One region of the Alteromonas sp. AWQ4_252 genome, then DNA from elsewhere that is predicted to be linked to it. Evidence: predicted binding sites of a transcription regulator. Region 1 holds the regulator's gene; each other region holds the start of a gene.
What was found. The regulator sigma-54, encoded in region 1, starts transcription at its own class of promoters, with help from an activator protein. The targets are predictions, from matches to a motif close to GTTGGCACGNNNNTNGNNT.
Positions count from the first base shown of each region.

Region 2: a site for sigma-54 is predicted at 1,322-1,340, ahead of ACXACM_RS03690 (OpgD/OpgG family glucan biosynthesis protein). Genes of this name have one in related genera too.
Region 3: a site for sigma-54 is predicted at 1,478-1,496, ahead of ACXACM_RS18350 (DUF2726 domain-containing protein). Genes of this name have one in related genera too.
Region 4: a site for sigma-54 is predicted at 1,674-1,692, ahead of ACXACM_RS14870 (DUF1328 domain-containing protein). Genes of this name have one in related genera too.

Region 1 is NZ_JBSWSV010000001.1:1,811,711-1,814,840, forward strand. It holds gene ptsN (PTS IIA-like nitrogen regulatory protein PtsN) at 2-445, opposite strand; gene hpf (ribosome hibernation promoting factor) at 449-736, opposite strand; gene ACXACM_RS08120 (RNA polymerase factor sigma-54) at 768-2,255, opposite strand; gene lptB (LPS export ABC transporter ATP-binding protein) at 2,345-3,070, opposite strand; gene lptA (lipopolysaccharide transport periplasmic protein LptA) at 3,073-3,130, opposite strand, start outside.
Region 2 is NZ_JBSWSV010000001.1:834,844-837,973, reverse strand. It holds gene ACXACM_RS03690 (OpgD/OpgG family glucan biosynthesis protein) at 1-1,249, opposite strand, end outside; gene ACXACM_RS03685 (outer membrane beta-barrel protein) at 1,715-2,254, shown strand; gene ACXACM_RS03680 (YheU family protein) at 2,302-2,541, opposite strand; gene ACXACM_RS03675 (hydrolase) at 2,538-3,130, opposite strand, start outside.
Region 3 is NZ_JBSWSV010000001.1:4,180,486-4,183,615, reverse strand. It holds gene ACXACM_RS18355 (5'-methylthioadenosine/adenosylhomocysteine nucleosidase) at 1-643, opposite strand, end outside; gene ACXACM_RS18350 (DUF2726 domain-containing protein) at 815-1,399, opposite strand; gene ACXACM_RS18345 (hypothetical protein) at 1,556-1,918, opposite strand; gene ACXACM_RS18340 (FAD-dependent oxidoreductase) at 2,090-3,130, opposite strand, start outside.
Region 4 is NZ_JBSWSV010000001.1:3,377,173-3,380,302, reverse strand. It holds gene ACXACM_RS14885 (efflux RND transporter permease subunit) at 1-588, shown strand, start outside; gene ACXACM_RS14880 (DUF6942 family protein) at 610-1,161, shown strand; gene ACXACM_RS14875 (hypothetical protein) at 1,236-1,430, opposite strand; gene ACXACM_RS14870 (DUF1328 domain-containing protein) at 1,457-1,633, opposite strand; gene yfbR (5'-deoxynucleotidase) at 1,872-2,522, shown strand; gene ACXACM_RS14860 (hypothetical protein) at 2,532-2,984, opposite strand.

The DNA of each region.
Region 1 (3,130 bases):
GTTACTGTAAAGCGCGGATAATATCATCACTTGTTTCCGCTTTTCTGATAGTTTTTATCGTTTCTTTATCACTGAGCTTACCTGCTACCGTGGCAAGGGTTTGCAGATGCCCCTCTGTTTGATCCTGAGGAACCAAGAGCGTAAAGAAAATATCCACAGGCTTACTGTCGATGGCGTCAAAATCGATAGCTGGCTTACTGGTAACAACAATGGCAATTACGTGGTCAAGCCCCTCGAGCCGGCCATGAGGTAACGCGATGCCGTTCCCAATCCCTGTGCTACCCATGCGTTCTCGTGACATGAGGCTACTAAGCACCACTGCTTCGTCTATTTCCGGGTTATTTTTAGCGGCAATGCCACTGATTATTTCCAGAATGCGCTTTTTGCTATTGCACTGGACCGCACACTCGGTGCGATCCAGGCTTACTATGGCTTGTATATCCATGGTTTAGTGCTTTTTCAGCTTTTCCTTATGTTTGAGTACTTGCCTGTCTAACTTATCAACCATGCTGTCAATTGCAGCGTACATGTCTTGATTCTGCGAGGATGCGAACACCTCCGCGCCACTCAAATGAACAGTTGCCTCCGCTTTCTGATTAAGTTTCTCAACATTCAGTATGACGTGTACATTCGATATGTGATCGAAGTGTCTTTCCAGTTTACTGAACTTAGTATCGACATAATTACGCAAAGAATCAGTGATCTCAACATGATGACCGGTAAGGTTGATTTGCATATTTCGTCTTCCTTATTGTGAGCAGCCTTAGTTAAATTAGGCTTTTGCGTTGGTTAGACGGTGGAATCGATAGTGATTCCCGGTACTTTGCTATTGTTCGCCGTGCCACCATAATACCTTGGTCGGCCAACAATGAAGCAATCTTGCTGTCGCTTAGTGGTTTGCTCGGCTTTTCGGCCGCAACCAGCTTCTTAATCAGCGCTCTAATCGCCGTAGATGAGCACTCGCCACCTGATTCAGTGGCAACGTGACTGGAGAAGAAATACTTCAACTCAAAAATGCCTCGGGGCGTGTGCATATACTTTTGTGTAGTCACCCGCGAAATGGTTGATTCGTGCATATCTACCATTTCCGCCACGTCGTTTAATACCATGGGCTTCATCATTTCCGGACCGTGTTCAAAAAAGCCCATTTGCTGTTGAACAATGCAATTTGCTACCTTCAACAAGGTATCATTCCGGCTTTCGAGACTCTTGATGAACCACTTGGCTTCTTGCATGTGAGAGCGAATAAATTGGCTGTCACTGCTGTTTTTGGCCCGTCGACTCATGGCCGCATATTGCTGATTAACACTGAGTTTCGGCAGGCTGTCAGGGTTGAGTTCAACTACCCAGCGACCATTTTTCTTCGCCACTGACACATCGGGAATAACGTACTCAGGTTCTTTGGTAATTAGCGCACTACCAGGACGAGGATTCAACGTCTGTAACAAGCGCATGGCTTCCCGAAGCTGATCTTCTTTGAGGCGGGTTTTACGCATTAACGTACGGTAATCTTTACTGCCGAGTAAATCTGCATAGTCTTTTAAAATCAACTTTGCTTCTTCTAACCACGGCGTTTCAGGCGCAAACTGATTTAACTGCACCAATAAACATTCCTGAGGCGTTCTGGAACCTGAACCAATGGGATCGAACATCTGAATGCGTTTCAAGACACATTCCACTTCATCCTCTTCCACCGGTTCTTCCATATCCTCACTGTTGACACTTTGTAGAATGTCGTCGACGGTAACAGTGAGGTAGCCGGACTCGTCGATGGAGTCGATAATGGCTAAGGCAATTGCGCGGTCGGTGTCTGAGAAAGGGGTTAACCGCATTTGCCACAATAAATGGTCTTGAATGTTCTCAGTGGTTTCGCCCTGAAATACTTGTTCGTCGTCACCGCCGGAAGAAGGCCCTGGGGCAGGGGCTGATGAGGCCGAAATGTATTCATCCCAGGTGCTGTCAATGGGAAGCTCATCGGGTAAGTCGTTTTTTTCAAGCGCTTCGCCGGTGTCCATATTATCTGATGCAGACGCGCTCACAGCTTCCTGTGCGCTGTCGTCGTTATCGATATTATTTTTCTCAACTACCTCGTTATCTGCGCCTTCATCTACTTCCAGCAACGGATTTGAATCCAGTGCTTCCTGAATTTCCGCCTGCAAATCGAGCGTAGACAGTTGCAGCAATTTAATTGCCTGCTGTAACTGCGGCGTCATGGTTAGTTGTTGACTAAATTTTAGCTGTAAAGATGGTTTCATCTACGTCTTATTATAACTCTTAAAAAGGATACCCGACAGAATGCCTGCCGTGCCTGCGATAATTCGCATTGCTATCAGGGCTATCTTAACTATAGCCTGAATTGCTCGCCTAGGTATACATCTCTCACTTTTTGGTTACTCAATACTTCTTCGGCAGTGCCTTGAGCAATGAGTTCCCCGTGGCTGACAATATACGCTTCTTCACATACATCCAGAGTTTCACGCACATTGTGATCAGTGATAAGAATGCCAATACCTCTGTCACGTAAATGCTGAATGATCTTCTTTATATCATTAACCGAAATAGGGTCAACACCAGCGAAGGGTTCATCGAGTAAAATAAATTGCGGATTGGCTGCAAGCGCCCTGGCAATTTCAACCCTGCGTCGCTCTCCCCCGGATAAACTCATTCCTGTACTATTGCGTATATGGTTAATATTAAATTCATCAAGTAGCGCATCTGCTTCAGCTTCCCGTTGATGTGTTTTTAAATCTTTACGGGTTTGCAAGATGGCCATGATGTTTTCATGAACAGTAAGCTTGCGAAAAATCGACGCTTCCTGGGGCAGATAACCAATCCCCTTTCGTGCCCGTTCGTGCATTGGCTGATGCGTAAGCTCTTGATTATCTATATTGATTTTGCCTTTATCCAGCGGCACCAGACCTACTATCATGTAAAAAGTCGTGGTTTTTCCAGCGCCATTTGGCCCCAAAAGACCTACGATTTGCCCGGTTGATACCGACAGACTCACATCCCGCACAACTTGTCTGGATTTGTAAGACTTAGCGAGATGCGACGCAGATAAAGTGGCCATGGCTAGTTGTTTTCTCCTTCATTTTCAGTATCTTTACTGTCTTTCGCTTTTATAGCATCA
Region 2 (3,130 bases), 980 kb from region 1:
CACCAGCTAAAAACGGAGCATTTGGAACCCAGTAAGCGACAATATTGTCATGCACTTCGGAATCTGTTGGAATTTCAACTATCTCCAGTTTGCCCTCGGTAAACCCCTGCTTAGGTGTTACCCATAAACTTGGGCGCAGGTGATAATTTGCTTCGGCATCCAGATAATGCTGAAAGTCTGTATCTCGCTGCAGCATGCCGAATCCTTGGGGGCTTTTATCGCTTAAAGAGGTAATTTGTAATCTGGTAGGGTTGGTAAGTGGACGCCACAGTATTTCGCCAGCGCCGTTTAACATCATTACACCATCACTATCATGCACTTCCGGGCGGTAATCGTCGTGCCGCTTTTGTGAGTTTTCACCGTACAAAAACATACTCGTAAATGGAGCCACACCCAATTTTTCCACATCTTCACGAGCAAACAACCAACTTTTAACCTGCATTGTGGTGTCACTGCCTGGCATAAGTTCGAAACTGTAAGCACCTGAAACAGAGGGGCTTTCCAGGCGAGCATAAATCGTTATTGGTTGCCCGTCTCTCGGCTCGATGATCCAAAATTTGGTAAAGTGAGGAAACTCTTCCCCTTCAGGCATGGCTGTATTCAGTGCAAGCCCTCTGGCAGAAATACCATAAACCTGATCCTTTCCTACCAATCGAAAATAAGAAGCGCCGAGAAATACTGCAAATTCGTCTTTATATGCGCTGTTTTTAATCGGGTAGTGAATGCGAAAACCTGCGTAGCCCGACTGTGCATCTGTAAGTCCAGCCAGGGCTTCTGCATTTTTCTCATATATAAATTTATCACTGTCGAAACTAAGGATCTCTTCGCTATTGTCCGGTGCGATGGTCACCACTGTTACTGGCTGCTGATAGAGAAATCCGGGATGGAAAAATTGAAGTTCGTAGTCTTTCTGCTTATGCCACAACGCTTGATCCGGATTAAAACGAATTTGTCGATACGTCTCGTAATCCATTTCCTTTAACTCGGTGGCAAGGTCGTGATCGTTCATTTCATATGCCCGCTGCGCATTCGTTTTAGCTGCATCAATAATACGATTCAAGATCGGCTTGCCCGCTGGCAGATTATTGTCATTCACTTCGTCAGCAAGGCTAAGGGTACTAAAACCAATGCACATACAGTAAACAACAGCGCGAAGTACGGCCGGGCTAATAGAGAAGATCGTACTGAATGAAGTAATTAACGGTAATGTAAAATCCGTGTTTGTCGCTAATTGATTTCGCGGCAACATAATTCCTGGCTCCGATTAACAATCACGTATTCGATCCCTAATGGAATCAACGATTAGACTTTAGTAGTGATTTTGCAAAAGGCGATCCAAGTTTACCGACTGTTAATAACACCTTTAATGCTATGTAATACAAGTGTTTACCTGCATAGCAGCTAGAAAGTCAGTTTTGTGCTTTAGGAAAGAATTACAGGCTGTTGGGAAAAGACGTCGCACTGTTGCCCTGCGCAGACACCAGCACAGCGCAAACGGAGTTAAACGAGTTATCGAAATAATAATTTGTTAATCGACGAGTACGACCCCCTCTAGTAACAAGAATTTAAAAAAACTAAAAATCAGTTAGTTAGCTCCAATCAAGAACCATAAATAATGGGGACAAAGCCACATTGGCAAATGAATTGCTCACTCCCTTCTTATCTATGGGCGACATTCTCGACCATTTTTTTCGCATCTATTTAGGAGTATCAAATGCGTATTACGAATCTCATCAGCATTCTCACCCTTTCAACGGTTTCTGTTTCAGCATTTGCTGCATCTCCCAACTGGCGCTTTGCGGAAGGCGGGTACACCAATGCTGAGATTGGACGTGCAGATTTCGATGGTCTCGATATTGGCGGAACATATCTGCTGGAAAACAATATTTTTGTCACCGGTGAATACAGCATGCTGGACGAAAGCGGTGGTGATCTGGATTTACTCTCTATGGGTCTTGGGTATCGTTTTGTCATCAATAGTAGTACCGATGCCTACGTGGGAGCCAACTTTGAGCGTGCCGACTTCGAAGGGTACGATGAAAACGGCTACAGTGTTAACGCCGGTGTTCGCAGTATGCTGACGGATCAAGTGGAAGTCTTGGGAGAAATTGGTTACTACGATCTGGATGACGGGGACATGACGGTAAAAGCTGGGGCAAATTACTACTTTACACCCCGATGGGCTGTGGGGCTTAGCTACGAAAAAGTTGATGATTTGGATATTACTCAACTCAACGCCCGTTACACCTTCTGATATTTTTAATATGAGCCTGGCGGCGTCAGGCTCTCGTCCCACCAGGTTTACTCAACGCTATTTTCTTCACCCGGCTCATAGTCGTCTTTTTGCCTTATATTGACCGAATCATGTAGTTCTGAATACACCAACACAGCCTCTCCACTTTTAAGCGAAGCAATAACTTCATCAACTTTATCTTCGAAGCTCGCTTCTACTTCACCATAATCCGTACCTTCCCGTAGTACAAATGACTCAGCAATACCGCGCAACGTGTCACTCTCCAACTCACTAATAGGAATAATCATTCTTGCTCATTCACCGGTAAATAGGACTTAAAAAACGCAATCGCTCGGGATTGCAGGTAAATCGTCGGTGCAGTCATATTGCCTTGCATAAAGCCAACATGCCCACCGTATTCACTTAACTCTAACGTAACAGCACGTGCAAGTGCCGTTTCGTCTGGTACCACAGAGGGATGCATAAACGGGTCATCCAAACTGTGCAGAATAAGCGTTGGGCAATGGATTGCACTGAGAAAGGGATACGCACTACATTTTTCATAGTAGTCTGTGGCATCGGCAAAGCCATGTAGCGGTGCAGTAACACGCTCATCGAACGCTTTGAAGGAATCCAGCTTTTTCGCCTCCTGTGCAGAGATGTCGATGAGGCCACCATAATCGATACACTGCATTTTCTTAAGCAATGTATTTTTCATACTTTTAAGCAGATACTTCTGATATACCCGCGAAAAGCCCTGATTGATGTTGTCACTGCACACCGCTAACTTTAAAGGAGCAGACACGGCAATCGCGGCTTGAAGCCATGGTTGAGAAGGGTTTTCTCCAAGCAACTTTAGCAGCATGTTTCCTCCCAGAGAAAAGCCAATGGCCACTT
Region 3 (3,130 bases), 2.4 Mb from region 1:
CCGTTTCAAGGTATTCCTGAAATGATACGGTTGATGTTTTTCCGGCTATATCAGACAGCGAACGGATCACCAGAAATGGAGTGGAAAGCATAAAGCATGTTTGTCCTATGGCGGCACCTTCCATTTCAACCGCTTTCATGGCAGGGAAGGTCGCTTTAATTTTTTCAGCTGCGTCATCTGAACCCACGAAAGAGTCACCTGTACAAATCATTCCCTGGGTGTGCTTGGCGTGACCAATGGCACTAGTGGCTGCTGCAGCAGCTTCGATGAGGCGAGCATCGCAATCGTACTGAGCGGGCATGCCTGCGCACTGACCCATTTCATAACCGAAGTGGGTAATATCCACATCGTGATACTTTACGGCAGAACCGATAACAAGATCGCCTATGTCCAGGTCAGGATCAAAACCGCCGGCTGAACCCGTATTGACAACGAAATTCGGAGAAAACTGCTCTATTAGCGCGGTGGTCGCTATCGCTGAGGCGACTTTGCCAATTCCGCACTTTACCAGCACCACATCTGCTCCGTGTAAAGTGCCGGTATAAAACGTCAGGTGTTTCCATTGGTGGGTTTCACTATTGGTTAGAGAAGCCTTGAGTAGTTCGACTTCTTGATCCATAGCGCCCAAAATACCAATTTTCATAATGTCATCCACAATGGGTACGCGCATCCTGTAAGCGTTGATGCGGTAAATTTAACTGTATAGCTAATGGTAATATGAAAGACGGCAAACTGACAGAATTTGCAAGAAAATAGACCAATAACGTTGGGGGACGTTATTGGTCTTAAGCGCCCGGAGGCAAAAAATCTCGATTTAGGCAGCTGCGCGACTTGACCGCAACGGACGCGTTGGACGTTTGGGCGGGGCCGGATTGTGAATGGGTGCTTGTGCTAAACGCTGTTGCTTACGACGGTAAACGACGAGTTTGGACTCGATACACTCGCGGATTTCCTCCAGACTGTAACCCGTCTTCACTTTGATTCTGGCATGTGGCAAACCTGCCGCGTCCAAGGCGCCGGAGACAAAGAAATCCCGTTGAGATTTATACTTGTTTTTACCATCGTTATAAACCAAATCAATGGCCATGATGGGCGTCATGTCCTCTTTATCGCACAGCACGAAATCAAGTTGTTTAGACGATGCACGAGCCATTGCAGAGGTTGCTTGTTTCTTTCCTGCTTTTGCCCGTACAGCCAAAACGTCACTGAGTCGCACACGACAAACAATGCGAAACTCCCGACCCACCGCTTGTTCGATAAGCTTGAGAAAGTTGTGCTCGACAGGTGTGAACAATTGCGGTTTGCTTCTAAACGGAAAGCTAACGCCACTGTCTGACAATTTCATGGCACCTAAAGCCACAACGATAAGTAACATCATCAATATGATTGCTAATTCCATAATTCCCCCTCGCCAATACTCACGAATGCGTCAAAAAACTGACAATGTAAGTGTCAGAAAACTGTTGTGAAAGGAAAATTGCAAAGCAAATGCCAAGTCTACGCAGTACGACGTAAAACTAGCGGCTTATCATAATTAGTGAGTGAAAAGTGAGGCCTACCTTGCCGTGGTAATCATCATGTCTACCTGAGAGCCGCCGTTGTCTGGCGAAATGATCACTCTCACAGTATTATTATCTGCAGTTAGTAATGTTCTTCCCTGTACCGTGCTACGTACTTCCAACCCCGGATACGCATCGCGATAGTGGGCAACAAGATTTTGTTGTGAATCGTTTGAGTAAAAAACCATAGTGGCCGGGTAAGTCGCGTCAAACCGCTGACAAAGAGAGGCGTTAGAGGGCATTGATACAGTATGAAAATTGCTCGGACACGACTGAGTAGTGGCTGACGAGGCAAGCAGGGTGGGAGAGTATGCAGCTAACGTGATGCCCATTACACAAACGAAATTTAACGTTTTCATGTTTTTGCCCTACTTAAGGTGATGACGTGTCTGAAAGTTATACTTCAATATAACTATATCAAGATGGCTGAAGTCAACAACCCTTCTTAGGTATAGATTTTAATATGCGAGTATCCATAAAAAAGCCGTGTAAATTGATTTACACGGCTTTTAGAAAGTTCAGAGTAACGGTTAAACGTTCAGGTAATCCATGATCCCTTCGGCAGCTTTTCTGCCTTCGTCGATAGCGGTTACCACTAAGTCACTACCTCGCACCATATCACCACCGGCAAAAATTTGTGGATTAGATGTCTGGTAAGCAAACTTGCCTTTTGCAGGTGCTCTTACACGGCCTTTTTCATCGAGTATAATGCCATAGTCTGCAAACCAACTGGCTGGACTTGGTTGGAAACCAAAAGCGATGATGACCGCGTCAGCCTCAAGCACGTGTTCTGAACCTTCCACTTCTACAGGACGACGGCGACCATTGACATCAGGTGGTCCCATTTCTGTTTTCACCAGTTTTACGCCTGCGGCATGACCGTTATCATCTAATGCAATATCTAAAGGTTGGAGATTAAACATAAACTCAACCCCTTCTTCTTTTGCATTGACAACTTCCCGGCGAGAACCGGGCATACTTTCTTCATCGCGGCGGTAAGCACAAATCACTCGTTTTGCACCCTGTCGAATAGATGTACGAACACAGTCCATGGTGGTGTCACCACCCCCAAGTACGACAACGGTCTTGCCTTTCATATCAACGAAATCAGCAGGGTCTTTCTCAAGCCCCATAACCCGGTTTGTATTGGCGATAAGGAAAGGTAAGGCATCGAAAACACCTTCGACGTGTTCATTGTCAAATCCGCCTTGCATGGACTTATATGTTCCCATGCCCAGGAATACCGCATCGTAGTCGTCCAGCAGTGTCTGGAAGTCTACGTCTTTGCCTATTTCTGTATTGAGTACAAACTCCACACCCATTTCGGTGAAAATATCACGACGGCGAGTAATTACCTCTTTTTCCAGCTTGAACGATGGAATGCCGAACGTGAGCAAGCCGCCAATTTCCTCGTACTTATCAAATACGACGGGCTTGACGCCGTTGCGAACAAGCACGTCTGCGCAAGCCAATCCGGCAGGGCCCGCACCAACAATAGCGACTTTTTTGTTTGTCCACTCAACGTCAGACATATCCGGACGCCAGCCCATTTTGAAAGCCGTGTCAGTGAT
Region 4 (3,130 bases), 1.6 Mb from region 1:
CTGATCCATCAGGATCTCAAAGCTGTTGGTTTAACTGAAGAGCAGTACACACTGACAAACTTATTTGTTTTATATCAGGATATTCTCAGTCGTCTGTTTGATTCGCAAATAAAAACGCTGGGGCTGGTGTACCTTGTACTTGCTGCAGTGATGTTTTTGATTTTTCGTTCTCTAAAAGTAGCCTTTATCGCGTTAATTCCGAACATCCTTACTACTTTAGGCATCCTTGGTGTAATCGGTTGGTTGGGAATTCCACTGGATATTATGACGATTACTATTGCAGCCATTGCCATGGGGATCGCCATTGATGACACTATTCATTTTGTCGATAGTTACCTGAGGGGAATGTCCGAAAGCCATGATCAGATGACCCCTGTTGAGGCGGGTAGTCGCGCGGCATTTAATCATTCAGGCCTGGCAATATTGTTTACTTCAATTATTGTTTCAACAGGCTTTTCGCTTTTTGGTTTCTCTGATTTCATACCCAGTGTTTATTTTGGTTTGTTGACCGCACTTGCTATGATGATGGCTTTGTTCAACGATTTGACGTTGCTTCCAGCATTGCTCAATCGTTTCGTTAAGAACTAAGGCGCCCAGGAATCAAATAACGTGCAGGTTAGCAATGTCGCCGGCTTCGGTAACCCGAACGGCGCGATACATGTTTATATTCAGAATCGTCCCCAGTTCTTTGTTCCGGGAGCGGAAGAAGGCGTTGTGGGTGTCAACGGTGAAATCATCCAACAGATCAACACGTCCTGTGGAAATGGATGGCGAAAGGTCTTTAACGTGTATGCCAAGTGGGTTTTCGATTTGTACCAACAGCTCCCTGCCCACCAAACCTTACTGGCCCGTCAGGATTGTGAGACCTGGCAGCAATACCGTGAGCGTGAACTATTGACCTATTCTGGTGATACGGCGTTGCTGTTTAGTCCGTTAGCGACTCAAGCGCCAGTCAATATCGTAATGGGAAGGATATATGCAAAAAGTCTGGGACTCACTGACGCCGCCCAATGGATACAACACGACTTCGGTGTCATAGAGCGTCAACAAATCATTATTACGCCGTATTTTGACTATAGGCAACTGACCAACGAGAAAATTACTTTTTTGACCAGTTTAGTTAAAACGCGGTGGGAGAAATGGGGGATGCGTATTTTATAGAGCAGCGTCAGACTTAATAACGGATAAAAGAAAACCAGGGAAGCCCTGGTTTTCTAATTGACTTGTAAAGATGCTTAGCAGTCTTTGTCTTCTGCATTTACACCATCTTTTACATCTTCACAGGCATCTTCTACTGCATTACCTGCATCTGTCATCACTTCGTCAAGCTCTTCGCCTGCGTCTTCAGCTTCACCATCGCCACAGGCCGCCAGTGAAAATGCGAAACCCGCTACCAATAGTGCTTTAAGTAACAATTTATAATATTTCATGTTCCTTTCTCCTTTGTCCAGATATGTTATACGCGTGGTGACTTACCGCGGAATGCATTCGCCAGAAGCGAAATGACCAGCAGTGCGACAAACACGAAAAATAAGAATTGAGCAATGCCTGTTGCTGCACCGGCAATGCCTCCGAAGCCAAAAACAGCTGCGATGATGGCGATAATGAAAAATGTAACTGCCCAACCTAGCATAACGTTTTCCTCTTGCTCTTTGATAAGTTCACAATTAATAATGCTTAATACATGCCAAATTGTAAGTCATTGATATTTATATTTTAATTATTTGTCTGTATTGTTTTTGTCGATATGATGGAACAGAGTTACAAAGTTTATGCAGAAATTACACGGGATGTTTTGCAACAGTTATATAAGGTTGTAGCAACCATTTCCTGATACACTCATTCTGTTTATAAGTAACCACCGGCGAACTATGTCAAAAAATCACTCAGCTTTTATTGGCTTAATGCAACGAGCCCGAAATGTGAAACGATGGCCACTGATGGCGCAATTTCAAGAAGAAATGTTGTCCACCCATATATATGAAGCGGCAGTCGTTGCTCATATGTTGGGCGCAATAGCGAAAGACGTCTTTAACGAAGACGTGAACCCGGATCGCGTTGCTACTATGGCAATTTTTCACGAAGGCAGTGAAATAGCCGGCATGAGTGATATTCCCAGCCCGGTAAAATACCATGATCCGGATACTACGAAAGCGATAAAAAAATTGGAGCGCCGCTTTGAGGCAATGCTTCTACAGACGCTTCCTGAACCGCTTCAGGCACGCTATCAGCCATTAATTGAGCAGGATAAAGAAGACATTCACGTTGCTCTCGCAAAAGCGGCTGATGTGCTTTGTGCTTATCTGAAATGCGACTATGAATTATCTAAATCGAATTCGGAGTTTGCCAATGCCATGCATGAAATGGAAGTACAGTTAAAAACCTATCGAGAGCGCTTTGGGTGTGTTAACTATTTTTGTCAGATGTTTTTGGAAGATGCAAAGGGAACTCTGGATGAACAAACCCGGGATCTCGACTGGGTTGAACGGGCAAATACATTAAATATCATGGACGAGCGATGATAGCGACTACTACATCGCTTTAGCTTGTTTCAGAGATAACATCTCTTCTTTGCACTGGATCATTCTGGCGCGGATTTTTCTGACTGTCTGCGCACATTCCTGAGATTGCTCGGTATCTAAAACTGCGTCCAGATGGTCCACAATCTGACTTTCGAGGGCTACCAGGTGATTTATAAATGGTAACTCCTGTTTTCCTGATATCTGGCTGGTAAAGCCGGTATAGGCACATTCTATGTCGACCAGCCAATCAGATCTCTTTCTATTTGCCGCAAGGTCCGGCTCGGCATGAGCCGACAATTCAATTACTGCCTGTTGTTTTTCTTCTAGCATGCGGGTGAACATGGCTCTGATACTCTCATAGCTTGCAGCGTTGATGCCTTGTTTGTAAAAATCAGCGCCGCTGTTGAGTACGCCGATAATATCGGAAATAAAAACAGATTTATGGAAAGGTGAGGTTAGCATTGAAGGCCTCCAAGTAGCTGGTGACAATACCCTCTTAGTTGCACAGGCTAAGCCAGTTTGACTGGCAAGGGGTTACAAAATAAGTTATTGATTATTAAAGGAGTAATGATTAGCGATCTGGGATTTTATCGAGCTGTATTATCGCT